Regions from separate parts of the Brenneria sp. L3-3C-1 genome, predicted to be linked through region 1. Evidence: predicted binding sites of a transcription regulator. Region 1 holds the regulator's gene; each other region holds the start of a gene.
The links. The regulator CRP, encoded in region 1, controls carbon source genes, mostly activating them, when cyclic AMP is high. The targets are predictions, from matches to a motif close to ATGTGANNNNNNTCACAT.
Positions count from the first base shown of each region.

Region 2: the regulator CRP is predicted to act here: its motif matches at 4,365-4,382, upstream of yrbN (protein YrbN).
Region 3: the regulator CRP is predicted to act here: its motif matches at 5,047-5,064, upstream of glpT (glycerol-3-phosphate transporter).

Region 1 is NZ_JAEMHF010000007.1:10,787-18,516, reverse strand. Features, by position in the region: gene JG725_RS13895 (ABC transporter ATP-binding protein) at 1-689, shown strand, start outside; gene JG725_RS13890 (ABC transporter ATP-binding protein) at 750-1,526, shown strand; gene ppiA (peptidylprolyl isomerase A) at 1,830-2,399, shown strand; gene crp (cAMP-activated global transcriptional regulator CRP) at 2,483-3,115, opposite strand; gene JG725_RS13875 (OsmC family protein) at 3,426-3,833, shown strand; gene JG725_RS13870 (phosphoribulokinase) at 3,885-4,754, opposite strand; gene JG725_RS13865 (YheU family protein) at 4,862-5,098, opposite strand; gene JG725_RS13860 (LysE family translocator) at 5,266-5,868, shown strand; gene JG725_RS13855 (ABC transporter ATP-binding protein) at 5,922-7,730, opposite strand, start outside.
Region 2 is NZ_JAEMHF010000005.1:86,484-94,213, forward strand. Features, by position in the region: gene truB (tRNA pseudouridine(55) synthase TruB) at 1-509, shown strand, start outside; gene rpsO (30S ribosomal protein S15) at 632-901, shown strand; gene pnp (polyribonucleotide nucleotidyltransferase) at 1,151-3,274, shown strand; gene nlpI (lipoprotein NlpI) at 3,398-4,282, shown strand; gene yrbN (protein YrbN) at 4,395-4,463, shown strand; gene JG725_RS12130 (DEAD/DEAH family ATP-dependent RNA helicase) at 4,456-6,324, shown strand; gene JG725_RS12135 (luciferase-like monooxygenase) at 6,543-7,556, opposite strand.
Region 3 is NZ_JAEMHF010000007.1:121,035-128,764, forward strand. Features, by position in the region: gene JG725_RS14350 (pirin family protein) at 1-391, opposite strand, end outside; gene glpC (anaerobic glycerol-3-phosphate dehydrogenase subunit GlpC) at 801-2,009, opposite strand; gene glpB (glycerol-3-phosphate dehydrogenase subunit GlpB) at 2,006-3,268, opposite strand; gene glpA (anaerobic glycerol-3-phosphate dehydrogenase subunit A) at 3,258-4,925, opposite strand; gene glpT (glycerol-3-phosphate transporter) at 5,237-6,586, shown strand; gene yigL (sugar/pyridoxal phosphate phosphatase YigL) at 6,712-7,512, opposite strand; gene pldB (lysophospholipase L2) at 7,564-7,730, opposite strand, start outside.

The DNA.
Region 1 (7,730 bases):
GGCGCGCCTTGCTGCGCTTACACCCGCACAGCGCGCGTATTACGGCGGATCGTCTGCGTTTTGGCGACACCGATTTGTTAACGGCGGACGAAGCGCGGATGCGTCAGATCCGCGGCAAACGCATCTCAATGATTATGCAGGATCCCAAATACTCATTGAATCCGGTGGTCTGCGTCGGCGATCAGATTGCAGAAGCCTATCTGGCTCACCATCGCGTTTCGGCGCGCGTAGCGAAGGAAAAAGTGATGGCGATGCTGGATGTGGTGCGTATTCGCCAGCCGGAACGGGTATACGGCCTGTATCCCCACGAAATTTCAGGCGGGCAGGGGCAGCGCATCATGATTGCGATGATGCTGATTACCGAGCCTGAAGTGGTGATTGCCGATGAACCGACCTCGGCGCTGGATGTTTCGGTGCGCTTGCAGGTGTTGGCGATGCTCGACGATCTGGTGGGTGAACGTGGATTGGGGCTGATTTTCATCAGCCACGACATCAATCTGGTGCGCAGTTTCTGCGATCGGGTACTGGTGATGTACGCCGGACGGGTGGTGGAGTCGATTGCCGCCGCCGATCTGGATAATGCGCGGCATCCTTACACCCGCGGATTACTGAACTCGTTACCGGATATCGATCGTCCGCGTTCGCATCTGCCGGTGATGAATCGCGATCCGGCCTGGATTAATGAGTAAGGAGCACGTATGGCGACGGCAACCCTTCCGATGAGCGAATCTATGAATATGAACCGATCCATGATTGAAGTGAACAATCTTAATCTGTCGTTTGGTCAGGGAAGCACGCAGAATCAGGTTTTGTATGACGTGAACCTTACCGTGGACGACGGTGAGATTTTCGGTCTGGTCGGCGAGTCCGGTTCGGGTAAAACCACCGTACTGAAATGTCTGGCCGGGTTGTTTAATCACTGGCAGGGAAGCTTGCTGATTGACGGCCAGCAACTGGCGCATCGTATCGATCAGGCGCGCTGCCGACGAGTGCAGATGATTTTTCAGGATCCCTATGGTTCGCTGCATCCCCGTCACACGGTGGAGTCGATTCTGGAAGAACCGCTGTCCATCCACCGTTTTAACGATCGTGACGACCGTATCGATACGCTGCTGGGGAAAGTCGGGCTGGGCACGCACTTCCGCCGCCGCTATCCGCATCAGCTTTCGGGAGGCCAGCGCCAGCGCGTGGCGATCGCCCGCGCGCTGATTCTGGAGCCCAGAGTGCTGTTGCTCGATGAGCCGACCTCGGCGCTGGACGTTTCCGTGCAGGCGGAAATTCTTAATCTGCTGGCTGAACTGCAACAGCAGGAGAAATTAACCTACCTGCTGGTGACGCACGATCTGGGGGTAATTTCCCATCTGTGTCATAAAGTCGCGGTGATGCAGTATGGCCGGATACTGGAAACGCTGAATATCGGCGACTTAACCCGCGATACGCCGAAGAACGCCTATACCACCATGCTGGTGGAGGCCAGCCGCCAGTATAGCCGCGACCTTGCGGTGCGTTCGGAGCGTATGGGCTAAGGTTCTGTGCGGCGACAGATAATAAGCGGGTGCTGACTTTAACGTCAGCCTGAGGTTACTGACAAAGTCGTCTGTAAGCCTGAGATACCCGGGCCTACCGTACCGAGGGGCGCTCCGGCGGCTTACGCCGCTACGGCCCCTCGCCACGCTCTCCCTAATAACGGGCTTTGTCAATGGTCTGGGCTGACTTTAACGTCAGCCTTTTTATAATACGTAAAAAAAGGTAAATGGGTGGCGTTGGCGGGTGTGGGTATTTACAATCATTACGCTTTCAGTGGTCGGTTTCTTCAACAAGGAATTATCATGCTTAAACGTACTCTGGCTGCTGCGGCGGCTTTTATTTCACTTACGGCTTTTTCTCCGGTGTTCGCTACCTCCGGCACAACGCATGTTTTGCTGACGACCTCGGCGGGAAACATTGAGCTGGCATTGGACAACCAAAAAGCACCGGTTTCGGTGAATAACTTCGTTGAGTACGTGAATAACGGTTTTTATAACGGCACGACGTTTCATCGGGTCATCCCCGGCTTTATGATTCAGGGCGGCGGTTTTACCGACGACATGAAGCAGAAAGCGACCAACCCGGCGATCAAAAATGAAGCGGACAATGGCTTACGCAACCTGCGCGGCACCATTTCCATGGCGCGGACTGCGGAAAAAGACAGCGCCACCAGTCAATTCTTCATCAATGTGGCTGATAACGCTTTCCTCGATCACGGACAGCGTGATTTTGGCTATGCGGTATTCGGTAAAGTGGTAAAAGGTATGGACGTGGCGGATAAAATCGCTCAGGTGCAGACCGAAAACGTCGGCCCTTACCAAAATGTGCCCACCAAACCGATCGTGATCCAGTCAGCCAAAGTTCTGCCCTGATACGCCTTGCTACGGTGTTATATGGCTATAAAAAAAGCGTGAAAGAGACTTCACGCTTTTTTGTCGTAGGGTAATCGCCGGGTTTAACGCGTACCGTAAACCACGATCGTTTTACCATGTGCGGAAATGAGGTTCTGATCTTCCAACATTTTAAGAATGCGGCCCACGGTTTCGCGTGAACAGCCAACGATTTGCCCAATTTCCTGGCGGGTGATTTTTATTTGCATGCCATCTGGGTGCGTCATGGCATCGGGTTGTTTTGCCAGGTTCAATAATGTTTGGGCAATGCGACCGGTTACATCAAGGAATGCCAGATTACCGACTTTCTCTGAGGTCACTTGCAGCCTGCTTGCCATCTGCGCGGACAGACGCATCAGAATATCGGGATTGACCTGAATCAACTGCCGGAATTTTTTATAGGAAATTTCAGCAACTTCACAAGCCGTTTTCGCCCGTACCCAGGCGCTACGCTCCTGGCCTTCTTCAAACAAGCCAAGCTCGCCAATAAAATCTCCCTGATTGAGATAAGAGAGGATCATTTCTTTGCCTTCTTCATCTTTGATTAGCACTGCGACAGAGCCTTTCACGATGTAGTAAAGCGTTTCTGCTTTTTCACCTTGGTGAATCAGCGTACTCTTCGATGGATACTTGTGGATATGGCAATGAGAAAGGAACCATTCGAGAGTTGGGTCTGTTTGCGGTTTGCCGAGAACCATTCGCTATTATCCTCTGTTGTAATTCACTGCGCAAATCACAGGGCTCAGAGTTCCCTGTACGGCGTGTTTACTGCTAAAAATTCAAATTACGTGTAGGCCGTCAGGGAATATACTGGAGCTTCTGTCTGGCGACGTTATCATCTTCCCGCGATCTGAGTTTGTCCAGAAAAGACAGCTTCTGTTCTCATTTTTAACACAGCTTGGAGGAAGTGTCTTGTGTTGTCTCGCGTCAGCATGATAAAGCTGTGGTTATAGGTTGTTTTTGTATAATAACGATATAAATATTAAAAAATTTTTTAGCGGAGGCGGCATGCAGGCTCGGGTGAAGTGGGTTGAAAACTTAACATTTCTGGGCGAATCAGCTTCCGGACATCAGGTGGTGATGGATGGAAATTCGGGCGATAAAGCGCCAAGTCCCATGGAAATGGTGCTGATGTCGATTGGCAGTTGTAGCGCGATTGATGTGGTGTCGATCTTGCAGAAAGGGCGTAATGACGTCGCGGATTGCGAAGTTAAACTGACCTCGGAGCGGAGAACGGAAGCGCCGCGTTTGTTTACCCATATTAATCTGCATTTTACCGTGACGGGCAAAGGATTGGCCGAGCAGGCGGTCGCGCGCGCGGTGGAACTGTCTGCGGAAAAATATTGCTCGGTGGCGCTGATGCTGAATAAAACGGTCAAGGTCACTTACAGCCATGAAGTCAGAGTATTGCCATAGCCTGGGCGGTATCGCCCGGAGTATGGCTGCCGGGCTGGTTTTAGCCGCCGGCTACTCGATTTTTTTCCCTTCCAGCAATCGCTGCACCAGCGGCGCCATAATCAACTCCATCGCCAGCCCCATTTTCCCGCCGGGCACCACCAGCGTGTTGATATGCGAAATAAACGACCCCTGCAACATGGCCAGCAGATAAGGGTAATCAATATTATCCAGCCCCTGGAAGTGGATCACCACAAAGCTTTCGTCCAATGAAGGGATGGATCGGGCGGCGAACGGGTTTGAGGTATCCACGGTCGGAACGCGCTGGAAGTTGATATGCGTGCGTGAAAACTGCGGCGTAATATAGGTGATGTAATCCTCCATGGATCGGACGACCGAATCCATCACCGCTTCACGCGAGTGCCCGCGTTCATTGACATCGCGGATCAGTTTTTGAATCCATTCCAGGTTGACGATGGGCACGACGCCGACCAGTAAATCGACGTGTTTCGCCACATTGTGCTGATCGGTGACGACCCCGCCATGCAGCCCTTCATAAAACAAGATATCCGTGGGTTCAGGCATGGGTTCCCACGGCGTGAACGTACCGGGCACCTGATTATAGGGAATCGCTTCATCGTAGGTATGAAGGTATTTACGCGTCAGACCGCGCCCATGCCGGCCATATTCGATAAAGGATTGTTCCAACAGGCTGAAATCGTTGGCTTCCGGGCCAAAATAACTGATATGGCGACCCAGATCCCGCGCTTTACGAATTTCCATATCCATTTCCGGACGGGTATAGCGGTGGAAACTATCGCCTTCAAGCTGGGCCGGCCGCATTTTTAATTGCTGGAAAATCTTATGGAATGCCAGGCTGGTGGTGGTGGTTCCCGCTCCGCTGGAGCCGGTAACCGCAATAATCGGATGCTTATGCGACATAAGACGATTTACTCCGTAATAGTGGCACCGATCGGATGCTTATATTTTTATCATTGTTAGCATGTTTAATAAGACAGATACATCTTCTCTGATGACTTTTCACGCGTTTAGCGAGGGTGGTACTCGCCGGCATTAAACTGACTGCGCGGCATGATGTTGATCGTTTCATGCAGCTCCGACCATACCAAAACCACGTCGCCTGATTCCAGTTGCCGGCGAACGTCGGCGACCTTTTGCGACAGCGTACGTTCTTGTTCACCGTAATCCGTTCCTTCCCGGAGTACGAAAGATTCGATGAGATTGTCCACTGTTTCAGGATCGAGTTGTTGCCAGGGAATGATCACGATGATTGTCCAGAAAAAGGTTGTCCCGATAGGAATAAAAATCTTGTTGCCGGATCTTGTGCGATCAATATCACACTGTTAGCTTCAATACCGTTGGTTAACCAGCAATTCGATACTCATTATCAACTATATCGTAAAAATGCGTCAGGGTGAGGAGCACCCATTACATGGAATTGAGCCTGTTTCTGTCAATGCTGGGTTTTCTGTGGGTGGCGGCGATTACCCCGGGTCCGAATAATATGTTACTGACCACGTCGGGCGCCAACTTCGGTTTTTATCGCTCTCTGTGGCTGATGCTCGGTATCATGTTGGGCATGCAGAGTATTTTACTGCTGGTGGCGTTTGGGATTGGCGGTCTGATCCTGATCTACCCTTCGCTGCACTTCATTCTCAAAGTCCTCGGCAGTTTGTATCTGCTGTGGCTGGCATGGAAAATTGCCACGGCGGCCTATGAAAAGCTTGAGACAAAAATTGCCCCCCCGCGGCCTATCCGGCTTTATCAGGGCTGGTTGCTACAGTTTCTGAATCCCAAAGCCTGGCTGATGGCGCTGGGCGCGGTGGCCAGCTTCAGTCTGGCGGGCGATAAATACAATCATTCGGTGGTGGCGATAAGCGTCGGCATCGTGCTGGTGAATCTGGTTTCCGGCGTGATATGGCTGGGGTTCGGCACGCTGATCGGCCGACTGCTGCGCAGTAAAAAAGCCTGGATTATCTTCAATGTATCGATGGGCATGCTGACGGCGGCCTGTGTGTTGCTGATTTGGCACTGACGGCCTGTTATGGCGAGCGGATAAGCGTTTTATCCGCTCGCTGCCGGCGTCAATTATGACAGCGACTGATTCATCTGCTCTAACTGCTCTTGCGCATCCAGCCAGGCCATTTCTGATGCTTCCAGTTCCGCTTTTACTTTTATCTGCTGCTGTAAACACTCGGTAAGCTCGGCTTTGCGGCTGAGATCATACAGTGCGCTATCCGCCAGCCGTGCCTCAATGGCTTCCAGCTCGACGCCCAGCTTTTCCATCTGCTGTTCGTGCCTGGCGATCAGCTTGCGCAAAGGCTGCGTCTGGGTTCTTAGCTCGGCCTCGCGCCGCTTTTGGTCTTTTCTGGCCTGCGCGCTGTTGACGGCGTTTTCCTTCGGCGTCTCATCGCCGTCGCCATCCTGACGTTGTCTGTCGAGCAGCCACTGTTGGTAATCCTCCAGATCGCCATCAAACGGCTCGACTTTCCGGTCATGCACCAGATAGAGATCGTCGGTGGTGGAACGGATCAGGTGTCTGTCGTGCGATACCACCACCAGCGCGCCTTCAAAATCGATCAGCGCTTCGGTCAGCGCCTGTCGCATATCAAGATCCAAATGGTTGGTGGGTTCATCGAGCAGTAACAGATTCGGACGTTGCCAGACGACCAGCGCCAGCACCAGCCGTGCTTTCTCACCCCCGGAAAAGCGTTCGGTAATTTCCGTCACCTTGTCGCCGCGGAAGCCGAAGCCGCCGAGGTAATCGCGCAGTTGCTGCTCGGTTTCCCGTTCGGCTAACCGCACCATATGCTGTAGCGGCGATTCGTCGGCGCGCAGAAACTCCAACTGATGCTGGGCGAAATAACCCAGTTTCACGCCTTTGGACAGGCCGATTTCACCCTGCATCGGCGCCAGCGTACCGGCCAATAGCTTGATCAGCGTCGATTTCCCCGCGCCGTTATGGCCCAGCAGGCCAATGCGCGAGCCGGGCACCAGATTCAGCTTAATCGACTCGAGGATCGGCGTATCGCCGTAGCCGGCGCTGACTTTTTCCATTCTGAGCAGGGGATTCGGCAGCGATTCCGGCGCCCGGAAACTGAAACGAAACGGGTTGTCCACATGGGCGGGGGCAATCATCTCCATCCGTTCCAGCATTTTTATTCGGCTTTGCGCCTGCTTGGCTTTGGTCGCCTTGGCCCGGAAGCGGTCGATATAGTGTTGCAGATGGGCGACGCGTTCCTGCTGATGTTCGTATAATGATTGCTGCTGCGCCAGCCGGGTGGCGCGCTGACGTTCGAACGAGGTGTAGTTGCCGGTGTATTCGTTTAGTGTTTGTTGTTCTATGTGTATTATTTTATTAACGATAGGATCGAGGAAGTCGCGGTCGTGCGAAATCAGCACCAGCGTGCCCGGGTAGTTTTTCAGCCACTTTTCCAGCCAGATAACCGCATCCAGATCGAGGTGGTTGGTCGGTTCATCCAGCAGCAGCAGATCGGAGCGACAAATCAGCGCCTGGGCCAGATTAAGACGCATGCGCCAGCCGCCGGAAAAAGCGCTGACCGGGTGCCGCAACTGTTCCTGTGAGAAGCCCAGGCCATTGAGCAGGCTTGAGGCTCTGGCCTGAATCGTCCAGGCCTGAATGGCGTCCAGCTTGCCGTGCAGCGTGGCGATCGCATGGCCGTCGTTCTCTTCGTTCGCCGTGTGCAATGCCGCTTCCAACTGACGGAACTCGCGGTCGCCGTCAATCACATACTCAAGCGCCGGGACATCCAGCGCCGGGGTTTCCTGATTGACCCAGGCGAGCGCCCAGCTTTGAGGGAAGGTCGCACTACCGGCGTCGGCGCTGATTTCACCTTTCAGCAATGCCAACAGCGTCGATTTACCGCAGCCGTTCTT
Region 2 (7,730 bases), on a different contig from region 1:
TTCCGCGTGAGGCGCGCGAAATTACCGTTTACGAACTGATATTTATCCGCTGCGAAGGCGATGAGCTTGAGCTGGAAATTCACTGCTCGAAAGGCACCTATATCCGGACCATCATCGATGATCTGGGGGAAAAGCTGGGCTGCGGCGCGCACGTTATTTATCTGCGTCGCTTACAGGTTGCGACTTATCCCATAGAGAGAATGGTGACGCTGGATCGGTTGAATTCCTTACTGGAACAGACACAGGCTGAGGCGTGCTCGCCGGCGCTGCGTCTCGATCCTTTGCTGATGCCGATGGAAAGCCCGGTAATGGATTTCCCTGAAGTCAATCTGAGTTCCGTGGTCGCCGGCTACCTCAAACTCGGCCAGCCGGTTCAGGCGGCGAATGTCCCGGCGGACGGCATGGTGCGTATCACCGAAGGCGAAGCGCGCAAGTTCATTGGCATGGGTGAAATCGACGACGACGGACGTGTCGCTCCCCGTCGTCTGGTGGTTGAATTCCAGGAGTAAGTCCGTCTGTTGCTGCCTTGCTATCGCAAGATGCTGAGAGTAGAATAGCGCGGCTTGACTATTGGGTGGCTGAATTAGAGATCGGCGCCTGTTTTTTTATCTATAATGTTTGGAGTATTACTATGTCTCTAAGTGTTGAAGCAAAAGCTAAAATCGTTGCGGAATTCGGTCGCGGTACTAACGACAGTGGCTCTACCGAAGTCCAGGTCGCTTTGCTGACCGCTCAGATCAACCATCTGCAAGGTCACTTTGCCGAGCACAAAAAGGATCACCACAGCCGTCGTGGTCTGCTGCGTATGGTTTCTCAGCGTCGTAAGCTGCTGGACTACCTGAAGCGTAAAGATGTAGCGCGTTACACTGATCTGATTGCACGTCTGGGTCTGCGTCGCTAAGTCTGCCGAGTTTCAGTGGGAAGGGGCCTCTTTTGGCCCCTTTCTTCTAGGAAGCGCCTGCAAGACAGGGTAATGTATCGTTGTTTTAATTATGATCTTTCATTACAGAGGTTCGCGCGGCTAATGAGAGGCTTTATCTGCATGAGCAGGGTAAAGGTTGTCATTAGTCGTGAGGATGTAGTGCAAAGATCGGAAGTTCACTGGCGCGTTTATCCATAAGTATGACGCGCCCCAGTTAAGGATATTATTTTGCTGAATCCGATCGTTCGTAAATTTCAATATGGTCAACATACCGTCACGTTAGAAACCGGTATGATGGCGCGCCAGGCTACCGCTGCCGTCATGGTAAGCATGGATGATACTGCCGTATTTGTTACCGTTGTCGGCGCCAAACAAGCGAAACCGGGTCAGGGATTCTTCCCGCTGACCGTTAACTATCAAGAGCGTACCTACGCGGCCGGGCGTATCCCAGGCGGTTTCTTCCGCCGTGAAGGGCGTCCGAGCGAAGGTGAAACGCTGATTTCCCGCCTGATTGACCGCCCGATTCGTCCGCTGTTCCCGGAAGGTTTCCTGAATGAAGTTCAGGTTATCGCCACCGTGGTTTCCGTTAACCCGCAGGTCAATCCCGATATCGTGGCGATGATCGGCGCCTCCGCCGCGCTGAGCCTGTCCGGTATCCCGTTCAGCGGGCCTATCGGCGCCGCGCGCGTGGGCTACCTGAACGATCAGTATGTGCTGAACCCGACGACCGACGAACTAAAAGAAAGCCGTCTGGATCTGGTGGTCGCCGGTACGGAAGGCGCGGTGCTGATGGTTGAGTCCGAAGCGGATCTGTTAAGTGAAGATGAAATGCTGGGCGCCGTTGTTTTCGGTCACGAACAACAGCAGATCGTGATTGAAAACATCAATGCGCTGGTTGCCGAAGCCGGTAAACCCAAATGGGAATGGCATGCGCCGGAAATCAACGTCTCCTTGCAGCAACGCGTAGAAGCGCTGTCCGAAGCGCGTCTGGGCGATGCGTACCGCATCACGGAAAAACAGGAGCGTTACGCTCAGGTTGATGCCATTAAAGCCGATGTCGAAGCGGCGTTGCTAGCGGAAGATGAAGCGTTGAACGCCGGCGAAATCCAGGAAATTCTGGGTAACGTAGAGAAAAATGTCGTCCGTAGCCGCGTGCTGCGCGGCGAGCCGCGTATCGACGGTCGCGAAAAAGATATGATCCGCGGTCTGGACGTGCGTACCGGCGTATTGCCGCGTACTCACGGCTCCGCGTTGTTCACCCGCGGCGAGACTCAGGCGCTGGTTACCGCCACGCTGGGTACTGAGCGTGATGCGCAGACCATTGACGAACTGACCGGCGAACGTACCGATCGTTTCCTGCTGCACTATAACTTCCCTCCGTACTCGGTTGGTGAAACCGGTATGGTCGGATCGCCGAAGCGTCGTGAAATCGGTCATGGTCGTCTGGCGAAACGCGGCGTGCTGGCGGTTATGCCTAACGCAAGTCAATTCCCGTACACCGTGCGTGTGGTTTCTGAGATCACCGAATCCAACGGTTCTTCTTCCATGGCGTCTGTCTGCGGCGCGTCTCTGGCGCTGATGGATGCGGGCGTGCCGATTAAAGCGGCCGTCGCGGGTATTGCGATGGGACTGGTAAAAGAAGGCGAAAACTTTGTCGTGCTGTCCGATATTCTGGGTGATGAAGATCATCTGGGCGATATGGACTTTAAAGTGGCCGGCAGCCGTGAAGGCATTACCGCCTTGCAGATGGATATCAAGATCGAGGGGATTACCCGCGAAATCATGCAGGTTGCCTTGAATCAGGCTAAAGGCGCCCGTCTGCACATTCTGGGCGTGATGGAGCAGGCAATCAGCACGCCGCGTGGCGATATTTCCGAATTTGCGCCGCGTATCCATACCATCAAGATCAGCACTGACAAGATCAAGGATGTTATCGGTAAAGGCGGTTCGGTTATCCGTGCGTTGACCGAAGAAACCGGCACCACCATCGAAATTGAAGACGATGGCACGGTGAAGATTGCTTCAACGGATGGCGAAAAAGCCAAACACGCGATTCGTCGTATCGAAGAGATCACGGCTGAAATCGAAGTGGGACGCATTTATCAGGGTAAAGTGACGCGTATCGTTGACTTTGGCGCCTTTGTCGCCATCGGCGGCGGCAAGGAAGGTCTGGTACATATTTCTCAGATCGCCGACAAGCGTGTCGAGAAAGTGACCGACTACCTGCAAATGGGTCAGGAAGTACCGGTTAAGGTACTGGAAGTCGATCGCCAGGGCCGTGTGCGTTTAAGCATTAAAGAAGCCAATGCTCAACCTCAGGAAGCTGCTGTACCGTCTTCTGAGGAAGAATAATCGGTAAAACAGTCACACAGCTCCTTACCGCGTAAGGAGCTGTGTATCGTAAGGAAGGGACATCCTTATGTCGAGCTGTCCGGGACAGGATGTTCATCCAATGTTTGTCTTCGGGAGTGGGAAATGAAGCCTTTCTTGCGTTGGTGTTATGTTGCGACAGCACTTATGCTGGCAGGATGCAGCAACACGGATTGGCGCAAAGACGCAGTATTGGCAGTTCCGTTACAGCCTACTTTGCAGCAGGAAGTGATTCTGGCGCGCATGGAACAAATCCTTGCCAGCCGGGCATTAACCGATGATGAGCGAGCACAGCTATTATATGAGCGCGGAGTGCTGTATGATAGCCTCGGGTTGAGAGCATTGGCGCGAAATGATTTTTCACAAGCGCTGGCGATTCGCCCTGATATACCAGAGGTTTTTAACTATCTGGGGATTTACTTAACGCAGGCAGGCAATTTTGATGCTGCCTATGAAGCGTTTGATTCTGTACTAGAGCTTGATCCAACTTACAATTACGCGCGTTTAAACCGGGGCATCGCTTTGTATTATGGCGGTCGCTACCTGTTAGCGCAGGATGATCTGCTGGCGTTTTATCGAGACGATCCAAATGATCCTTTCCGTTCGTTATGGCTGTATCTTGCGGAGCGAGAAATCAATCCGGAGAATGCCAGGGTAGCGTTGCAGAAACGCTATGACGGAGCGCAGAAAGGGCCGTGGGGATGGAATATTGTCGAATTCTACCTGAGCGGTATCAGTGAAAAAACGCTGATGCAACGTTTGCAGGAAGAGGCTACGGATAACACTTCGCTCGCTGAGCATCTCAGTGAAACTGACTTCTATTTAGGTAAGCACTACCTAAGTCTGGGGGACAAGAACACCGCCTTGGCGCTGTTCAAGCTGACGGTTGCCAACAATGTTCATAATTTTGTTGAGCACCGCTATGCATTGTTGGAATTGGCGCTATTAGGCCAAGAGCAAGACGACCTATCAGGATCGGACCAGCAATAGCTGACGAACAACACTATCAGCCTGAAAAAACTTCGGTTATCACCTTTGCGGGTGAGGGCTTTTTTGTTCGCTTTTTAATCCAATTTGAGCCGGTTCACACTTTTCAATGAAAATGACTGAAAATTTTCTCGACGAGTTATGTAGACTGGCCGCCATTTATGAGGCACGTGTACATGACTGAGTTTGAAACCACTTTTGCTGAGTTGGGGCTGTCTGCTCCAATCATTAATGCCCTGACCGATCTGGGCTACGAAAAACCCTCGCCGATTCAGGCGGAATGTATTCCCCACCTGCTGAGTGGTCGTGATGTGCTGGGTATGGCGCAGACCGGCAGCGGTAAAACCGCGGCGTTCGCGCTGCCCTTGCTGAACAATCTTAAACCTGAGCTGAAAGCGCCGCAGATGCTGGTGCTGGCCCCAACCCGCGAACTGGCGGTGCAGGTTGCTGAAGCCTGTAGTGATTTTGCCAAACACATGCACGGCGTGAACGTGGTTGCCCTATACGGCGGACAGCGTTACGACGTACAGCTGCGCGCGCTGCGCGGCGGCGCGCAGATCGTTGTCGGTACGCCGGGACGTCTGTTGGATCACCTGAAACGCGGCACGCTGAATTTGTCCAATCTGAGCGGCCTGGTGCTGGATGAAGCCGATGAAATGCTGCGTATGGGCTTTATCGACGATGTTGAAAACATCATGGCCCAGATCCCGGCGGAACATCAGACCGCGCTGTTCTCCGCCACCATGCCGGAAGCGATTCGCCGCATTACGCGTCGCTTCATGAAAGATCCGCAGGAAGTGCGTATCCAGTCCAGCATTACCACCCGTCCCGATATCAGCCAGAGCTACTGGACTGTTGCCGGTATGCGTAAAAATGAAGCGCTGGTGCGTTTCCTTGAAGCGGAAGATTTTGATGCGGCGATTATTTTCGTCCGTACCAAAAACGCCACGCTGGAAGTGGCTGAAGCCTTAGAGCGCAGCGGCTATAACAGCGCGGCGCTTAATGGTGATATGAATCAGGCGCTGCGTGAACAGACGCTGGAACGACTGAAAGACGGCCGTCTGGATATTCTGATCGCCACCGACGTTGCCGCCCGTGGTCTGGACGTTGAACGCATCAGCCTGGTGGTAAACTACGATATCCCTATGGATTCGGAGTCTTACGTTCACCGTATCGGCCGTACCGGTCGTGCCGGCCGCGCCGGCCGCGCGTTGCTGTTTGTCGAAAACCGCGAACGCCGTTTGCTGCGTAACATTGAACGCACCATGAAGCTGACTATTCCTGAAGTTGAGCTGCCGAATGCCGAGCTGCTGGGTCAACGTCGTCTGGCGAAATTCGCCGCCAAAGTACAGCAACAGCTGGAAAGCAGCGATCTGGATATGTACCGCGCGCTGCTGGCTAAATTGCAGCCGGAAGAAGAGCTGGATATCGAAACCCTGGCCGCCGCGTTGCTGAAAATGGCGCAGGGCGAGCGTCCGCTGATCCTGCCGCCGGATCCGGTGTTCGATCGTCGTCCGCGTCGTGAATTCCGCGATCGCGATGATGCGCGCGGCGACCGTCGCCGTGAACCTCGCGAAAGCCGTGATGGCGATCGTCCGCCGCGTCGTGAACGTCGTGATGCCGGCGATATGGAGCTGTATCGTATTGAAGTGGGTCGTGATGATGGTGTGGAAGTTCGCCACATTGTGGGGGCGATTGCCAACGAAGGCGATATCAGCAGCCGCTATATCGGCAACATCAAACTGTTCGCTTCTCACTCAACGATTGAGCTGCCAAAGGGAATGCCGGGCGACTTGCTGTCTCACTTCACCCGCACCCGTATCCTGAACAAACCGATGAACATGCAGTTGCTGGGTGATGCTCTGCCGCATGAACGTCGTGAAGGCAATGGCGGGGAGCGCCGTGGCGGTCGACCGGGCGCCGCGCCTCGTCGTTCCTATAGCAACGGCGAACGCCGCGAAGGGAATGGCGGTGAGCGTCGCGAACGTACTTTCAATCGCGACGCCGCGCCGCGTGCGCCACGCCGCCGGCCTGCCGATGCTTAAGGGCGGTTGGCGCAGGGGACGGAATATCTATGCTGTAGATGTTCGATAACCTGACAAATCAATCGCCCCTTATCGAAGGTGATAATGGAATGGAAGAGTAAAGCGTCCGCGCCAGGGATGGCGCGGTTCGAGCTTACAAGGACGTACTTGCAGCGTCTTTACGATCCATCCATTATCGCCGCTCACCGAAGGGATGCAGAAATGCATCCCTTTTTCAATTATGGCCGCATATCGTTCTGAACGCTTATCGCGATCTCAAACGATCGCAGACGAGCCTGATGGTCGAAAATCTGACCGTTGAGCATCACTTCATCGGCTTGCGTTTCGCGCAGCAAACTCTGCAAGCCATGGCGGACTTTTTGCCGATCGCCGACGATCGACAGGCGTAACGTTTGCTCCACGCCAAACTGTTCCGCCGGAGACCAGATGACATCCCTATTTTCCACCGGCGCGGGCAACGGGCCGGGGGTGCCGCGGCGCAGGTTGATGAATTGCTGCTGCATCGAGGTAAACAGGAAACCGGCCTCGCAGTCGCTGTCGGCGGCCACTACGTTGACGCACACCATGGCATAAGGCTTGGGATGCGCGGCCGACGGTTTAAAGGTTTCACGATAAACCTTTAGCGCTTGCAGCAGCAGGTCGGGGGCGAAGTGGGCGGCGAAGGCAAACGGCAGCCCTAAGGCGGCGGCCAGTTGCGCGCTGTACAGGCTCGAACCCAGCAGCCAGATGGGAACCTGTAAACCCTGACCGGGCACCGCCTGCACCGGCTGACCGGGTTCTACATCGGCAAAATAGCGTTGCAGTTCCTGTACGTCTTTGGGGAAATCATCGATTTCGGCGTTCAGATGACGCCGCAACGCCAACATGGTTCGCTGGTCGGTTCCCGGCGCACGGCCTAGCCCAAGGTCGATACGGCCCGGATAAAGCGACTCCAGCGTACCGAACTGTTCGGCGATCACCAGCGGGGAGTGATTCGGCAACATGATGCCGCCGGAACCAAGCCGGATACGTTGCGTGCCCGAGGCGAGATAGCCAATCAGCACCGAGGTGGCGGCGCTGGCAATGCCGGTCATATTGTGGTGTTCCGCCAGCCAGTAGCGATGGTAGCCCCATTTTTCCGCGTGTTGCGCCAGATCCAACGAGTGGCTGAAAGCATCCTGCGCTTTCAACCCGGTCGGTATCGGCGCTAAATCCAGAATAGAAAAGGGGACAGGCTGAAGATCTGTGGACATAGAGAACGCTCGCTTTATCAGGTTCCAGATGGGCTTGAGTATTACGCCGTTTGGCTTAAATTTATACCCGAATCTGAATTTACGGTTGTTAATCGACAGTGCGGAAACCGGATCGTCACCGATAAAACAGCCATACTATTTTATGTTTAAAGCGGGATTCGGTATCGCGTTACA
Region 3 (7,730 bases), 110 kb from region 1:
CGTAGCGCGGCGTCAGCCCGTTTTTTTCCGGGATAATCCAAATCTGATACAGGTGAAGTAAATCATCGCTACTGGCGTTGTATTCCGAGTGACGGATCCCGGTGCCGGCGCTCATGATCTGAAACTCGCCGGTCTGGATTTGCGCTTTATTTCCCATGCTGTCCTGATGTTCCACCGTACCGTCCAGCACATAGGTCAGGATTTCCATATCTTTATGCGGGTGCGTACCGAACCCTCGCCCGCCTTCAATCCGGTCTTCATTGATAACACGCAGCGCCGAGAAACCCATGAATTCCGGTTCGTAATAATCCGCAAATGAGAAAGTATGCCAGCTATCAAGCCAGCCGTGATTTGCATGTCCGCGCTGTTGCGCTTGACGTAAATAGATCATGTCAGTTTCTCCCGCGTTTTCGATGAATAAAGTCTAACGGGTCGCTAAGAATAAGATAGCGCAAAAAACTTAACGCGCTGTTCAAAAAATCAGAACGGAGACGTAGGCGGATACCCGCAAAAATGGAGGTTAAATCATGGACAAAAAACGCCCGGAGCGTTTTTCAGCGTTGCGGAGCAACGGCTTTAAGGGGGCGGCAAGGATAGGTGGCGGGCATAAAAAAAAAAGCCAGCACCCGAGCTGGCTAAAAAAATACTGGAAGCAATGTGAGCAATGTCGTGCCTTCGCGGTAAAACCGTCATGGTTATGTGAATCTTACCCACATGAACACGAGTCGGTCTCCCCGGAACGCATGACAATAATAATCATTATCATTCTCGTCTGTAAAGTATTTTTTTCGGTTGTCCGTTTAATCCTGAATCAGCGCCCGGGCCAGCAGGGTTATCGGGTGTTCGCACGGCTTGCTGGTGGACATTTCGATTTGCCATTTGCAGGTCTCGCAGTCGGTTATCACCAGATCGGCCCCGCTTTCCTCTATCTGGCGAAACAGCGATGCGCCAATCCCCTGCGAGGTCGGGTAATTTTCCTTTTTGAAACCGTAGGTTCCGGCAATCCCGCAGCACTGCGAATCCAGCACGATCAGCTCAAGCCCGGGAATGCGTTGCAGCAACGACAGGGTATAAGCGGTCCACCCCATTTTTTCCAGATGACAGGGCGTGTGATACGCTACCCGCAGCGGCAGCGGACGTAACGGCAATGTGCGCCCTTCTTCTTCCAGCAACCGGTACAATTGGCGGGTCGCCAGTTCAATGCCGTCGCGCACATGATCCGTATCGACGCCAAGCACATGCGGATACTCATCGCGCAGCATGAAAGTACAGCTGGAGGATGTCGCCACTACCGGCATGGAACGGCTGTTGATGGCCTCATCCAGCGATTTGATATTGACTCGCGCCTGCTTTCTTGCCCGATCGTGAAAACCATTGGCGACCAGCGGCACGCCGCAACACTTCTCCTTGCTCAACAGCTGCACGCCGATATCCATCGCGTTGAACACCCGGATAAGATCTTTCCCCAACTGAGGATGGTTATAGTTAACGTAACAACCATGAAAGTAGGCGACCTGGTCGCGGTAACGCAGTTGCTCTTGCGCCTGCTGGCGATACCAGCGGCGAAACGTGCCGAAAGAATATTTCGGCAACTGGCGGCGATGGTCGATTTTTAACGCCTTATCCAGTAGCTGACGCACCGGTTTCAGCCCGGTTGCGGTATTCACCAGCGGAGCCAATGGGGTGGCAATGGCGCCCATCAGATCGGTATGACTGAGAATGGCATCGCGCAACGTGGGCTTATGGGCGCTGTAGCTGGCTTTCGCCCGTTGGATAATATCGCCGATTTTGACGTCGGACGGACAGGCGACTTCGCAACGTTTACAGTTGGTACAATATTTCAGCGCCTCATCATACAAGGCAGGATCTTTACGCCGCAAACGTTCGCCATCCGGCCCGGCCTGTTTCGGCCCCGGATACAGAGGATTAACCCGCGATACCGGGCAATAGGTGGTGCAAACCGTACATTTGATACAGTCTTCAAAGCTGTTATCGGTTAGCAGGCTCATTGATTGCCCTCCTTCAGGATCTGCTCGGCGACATACAGCGCGCTGAGCATCGATACGCCCGCTCCGCACCCCTGGGCAATGGGATCGAACCCGGCCAGGACGGCGCCGATGGCATACAGGTTATCCGCCGTTTCGCCCCCGATAGCGGGACGCAGCGTCTCATCGGTTATCACGCCGAATTGCATATAGGGTTGGGAGGCGAACGCGTCCTGACGACTCCACGCGTCCCGCTGCGGCGCAAAGCGTACATCCAGTCCGAAGACGGGTTCAGTCACCCGATCAAATTGCGCAATCAGACCATTACTGAAGAAACTGCCGCTGGCCAGCACAACCTGATTCGCCCGCAGCGGAATATCGTGGTGATTACGGGTGTAGAGCGCCGTCTCCTGCGGTTCCAGTATGGCGCGCTCCACCCTGTCGCCCGGCATGACGATGCCCCCCTGCTGACGAAAACGGCGCAATAATGCCTGATGCAAACGCAGACCCGGCACTGAGGGCGGCAATGTCGGCAACAGCAATACCGGCTTGCCAAGCGCCTCGCGCAGCCCGGTCAGCGCCGAAGCCGCTTCCAGCCCCAGACAGGCGGGCATGATCACCGCATCATTACCACTGGCTAATAACCTCAGCTCTTCCGTCAGCTCCGCCTGATTCTCCGGCAGGTCGAGCACACGGGAGATATTCACCGCTCGGAATTCGCTGGGATTACGACGCAGCCGGTCCAGTACCGGCAGTTTCAAATCATCACTGCGGGCGGCGATCCCCTGCGCCTGAAGCGTTCCAGCCACAATACGGGACTGAAAGTCCAGAAAACCTTCAATACCGGCAATCAGCGGATTTTCCCAACGATCGGCGACCGCCAGACCACGGGTAACGCTGTCCGGCTGACTAAGCCAGCAGGGGCGGAATTTACCTAACGGCGTCATGCGCAGATGATTTTGCCGATAGTCGCCCAGCATAGACATATCGCAACGCGTCAGCAGCGCCTGAACCTGCGGCAACAACGCCGAGATCCGCTCGGCACCCATCAGCGAATAGGGATGATGGGGCGCCTGCCGGGCCAACTCATCCAGCGCGCTTAACGGCTGGTCGATCGGCCGGCCATCCGGCAGACAGGCGAGCAGATCCAGCGCCCCGGAGGAAAAGTGCAAGGCGCTTTGCCCGGCGCTGACGATAGCGCAACGTTTTCCCTGTTCCGCCAGCCGGATGCCGCAGGTTAACCCCGCCAGCCCGCCGCCGATAATCACCACGTCATAGCGCATGCTGTTCCTCCCGAACGTCATCGGCCGTCAAGCCGCATAAGCCCTGATATACCCAACTGGTAAACTCGCTTTCGCGCAGGGTATTGCCCCAGGCCACCGGGCGAATGCCTTTCCAGCGTTCATTCAGAAACTGGCTTAGCTGGGTAATCGACTGCTCCGGCGTCGACTGTCCGAACCGGCACAGTAACCCCGCGGCCCGGCAGGCGCACAGTTCACCCTGACAGGTGCCCATTCCGACGCGGGTACGCCGACGCAAATCAATCAGGTTATTCACCTGTAGCGATTCCACCGCATAACGCACTTCACCGGCGGTGACGGCTTCGCACTCGCATACCAGGCTGCTATCGAGACGCTCGCCGGATAACAGGCGTCCGGCGCGATCGCCATGTCGATAAATAGCCGAGCCGCGCAATGGCGCGGACAGCGGCTTGTCATCAGGGCGTTTTACCGTGAAGTGAGCCGATGAGTTTCGCTCTGCGGTTGCCTCGGAACCCGGCAACGCTCTCTGGGCAGTGGTACAGGCCACGTTGTGCCCCAGCTTTTCACAAATTTTATCCGTCACCCATTCCGCCATCAGCCGGTAGGTCATCAGTTTACCGCCGGTGATGGTGATAAAGCCTTCCAGACCATCGCGGCTGGCATGGTCGAGCAGCACAATGCCGCGGCTGACGCTGCGCCCGCTTGGGTCGCTGTCATTCGCCACCAGCGGACGGACGCCGGCATAAGCACGTAGAATGCGCGTAGCCGCCAGCTGCGGCGCCAATTTGCTGCCCTCACGCATCAGCGTTTCCACTTCGGCGGGGGTGACCGTCATATTATCTATCTGATCGTAATCGATATGGGTTGAGGTGGTGCCAATCAACGAGATGGTGTCGCCCGGCACCAGAATGTCGGCATCGGCCGGTTTACGGCAGCGATTAATCACCATGTTGTTAATGCGATGCCCCAAAATCAGCAGCGCCCCTTTTGCCGGGAACATGCGTACGCGCAGATCGGCGTACTCGGCAATATGCTGCCCCCAGATCCCTGCGGCATTCACCACCACCTGCGCGTAGATTTCGCCTTCAATGGCATGTTTATGATCGAAAACGCGTACCCCGGTGATGCGATCGCCCTGACGGATCAAGCCGATGACCTCATGGTAGGTCAATACCTCGGCGCCATGCTCCTCAGCATCGATCATATTGGCCGAAGTCAAACGGAAAGGATCGATGGTGCCGTCCGGCACCCGCACCGCGCCGATCAACGTCGGATTCGCCGCAGGCTCCAGACGCAGCGCCTCCTGCGGATCAATCGCCCGCGCATCGATACCCGCCTGTTGACAGGCGGCGATAAACTGGGACTGATAGGCGAGATCATCTTCCGGCAGCGTCAGAAACAGTCCGTCGGTTGGTTCGACGCAATGACGGGCGATACGTTTGAGAATCTGGTTTTCTTCAATACACTCACGTGCCGATTCGCCGTCCGTCACCGCATAACGCGATCCGCTATGCAGCAAACCATGGTTGCGCCCGGTGGCGCCGGTAGCCATGTCATGACGTTCGAGCAACAGGCAGCGTAACCCACGCAGCGCACAATCCCGCGCGGTTCCCGCGCCCGTCGCGCCGCCGCCAATCACAATGACATCGGTTTCCCGGTATGACCCGTTATTTTGCATATGCCCTCGCCCCAACCGGATCGTTATAAGGGGCTATTGGGACACAAACAATAGGGATAATGTTTGATAAAGAACAAAAACGAGCATAAAACGAAAATAATTCGGTAATTAAAAGTTATAAATGTGATAAGAGTCACTAAACTTAATCATGGAGTTAAACTCATTCTGTTAACATGAGCGCAAAGAATGTCACAGCGTTATAAAAACATAACATTTGGGTGATGAATCACAGTTAATTATTCGCCTATTCCCTACAATCACGTTCGTAATAGAACAATAAATTGTCGTTTTCTTTCGCATTGGAGATATCTATGCTGAGTATTTTTAAACCTGCAGCTCATCAGCCGCGAATAGCAAAAGATCAAATCGATCCTGTCTATCGCCGCTTGCGCTGGCAGATTTTCATGGGGATATTTTTTGGCTACGCCGCTTACTATCTGGTACGTAAAAACTTCACGCTGGCAATGCCTTATCTGATCGAACAAGGCTTTTCCCGCGGCGACCTCGGTTTCGCGCTATCCGGTATTTCAATCGCCTACGGTTTTTCCAAGTTCATCATGGGCTCGGTATCCGACCGTTCCAATCCGCGCGTGTTCCTGGCTGCCGGTTTAATCCTATCGGCCGCCGTCATGCTGTTCATGGGCTTCGTTCCCTGGGCGACGTCAAGTATTGCGGTAATGTTCGTACTGCTGTTCTTATGCGGCTGGTTTCAGGGAATGGGTTGGCCTCCGTGCGGGCGCACCATGGTTCACTGGTGGTCCCAGAAAGAGCGCGGCGGTATCGTTTCTATCTGGAACTGCGCGCACAACGTCGGGGGCGGTCTGCCGCCGCTGTTGTTCCTGCTGGGCATGGCCTGGTTTAACGATTGGAAAGCCGCGTTATACATGCCGGCGTTTGCCGCTATTCTGGTTGCGCTGATCGCCTTTGCGCTGATGCGCGATACGCCCCAATCCTGCGGCCTGCCGCCGATTGAAGAGTATAAAGACGACTACCCGGTTGATTACAGTGAAAAAGCGGAACAAGAGCTCACCGCCAAGCAAATCTTCATGCAATACGTGTTCCCCAACAAACTGCTGTGGTACATCGCTATTGCCAACGTCTTCGTCTACCTGCTGCGTTACGGTATTCTTGACTGGTCGCCAACCTATTTGAAAGAAGTGAAACATTTCGCACTGGATAAATCATCCTGGGCGTACTTCCTCTACGAATATGCGGGTATCCCCGGCACGCTGCTGTGCGGCTGGATGTCGGACAAGGTATTCAGAGGCAACCGCGGCGCGACGGGCGTGTTCTTTATGACGTTAGTCACCATCGCCACGGTCGTGTACTGGATGAACCCGGCGGGTAATCCCCACGTCGACATGGCCTGTATGATTATCATCGGCTTCCTGATTTACGGCCCGGTCATGCTCATCGGTCTGCACGCGCTGGAGTTGGCGCCGAAGAAAGCCGCAGGTACGGCGGCGGGCTTTACCGGTCTGTTCGGCTATCTTGGCGGTTCCGTTGCGGCGAGCGCCATCGTCGGTTATACCGTTGACTTCTTCGGCTGGGACGGCGGCTTCATGGTGATGATCGGCGGTAGTATCATATCGGTGATATTGCTGATTGTGGTCATGTTCAGCGAGAAAAAACATAAAGCCGAATTAGCAGCACGGTCATAATTCCGGTATATAACTCGCATCCCTCTGGCGGCGTCTATTCGACGCCGCCTTTCTATCAACAGAAAGAGGTTTGACGGCATGAACGCTCAGTGTCAGAGATCCTCACGCCAACCCGCCCGCCGCCGTTACTTCAGAAACAGATCCCGCAGGTAGTTCGGCACCGCATTTTCCACGTTGGTGCCGATCACCTCCAGTTCAGGCAACAAATTCTTTAAACGCTGATGGGCATTTTGCATGATGCAGCCTTTACCGGCCATCGACAGCATTTCGTAATCGTTCATGCCGTCGCCAAAGGCAATACACTCTTTCAGTGAGAATCCGATGATTTTCGCCACCTGCTCCAGCGCATGCCCTTTGGACACGCCTCCGGCCATCACTTCCAGGCAGGTCAGCGTCGAAAAGCTTACGTTAACGCGATCGCCCCAGCGCGCGTTGATCGCCTCTTCCAACGGCAGCAATTGCTCATGAGAATCACAGGTGAAAAAGATCTTGCTGACGCCGTCGGTTTCCAGCAAGGCGGGTTCGAACAGTTTATATTTAAACACCGACTCTTTAAAAAACCGCTCTTCTTCCGGCCGCTGACGGTTCATAAACCACTCATCATTACGATATACATGCGTCAGCATATCCGGGTTATTGTGCACCACGCTGTAAAGATCGCGGGCAATGTCCGGATCCAGATTATGGCTGAAGATCAGATCGCCTTGCGTATTGTGCACCCGTGCGCCGTTGGAGGTGATCATAAACGCGCTGATGCCAAGACCGTCACGGATTTGCGCGACGTCCATATGGTGCCGTCCGGTGGCGAAGACAAAATGAATTCCCTTTTCGGTCAGCGACCGGAGGATCTCTTTCGCATACGGGGATAAGGTATGGTCGGCTGATAATAGGGTGCCATCTAAATCGGAAGCTACGACATGGTACATCACGGTGAGATCTAACCTCTGGTGGTGTTGTGGCGGCACTCGCCGCAAAATTTAATGATAATGAGCAAAATGCTCCAGGATCAGCGCCAATGCCTGAGCACGAATTTTATCTTTCTCAAACAGAATTTCATGCCGCGCCCCTTTAATAACCTGAGGCCCGCCGCCCGCACAGGGATGGCCATGCCGCGCCAACGCCTGACAAAATGCATCCTGACTGC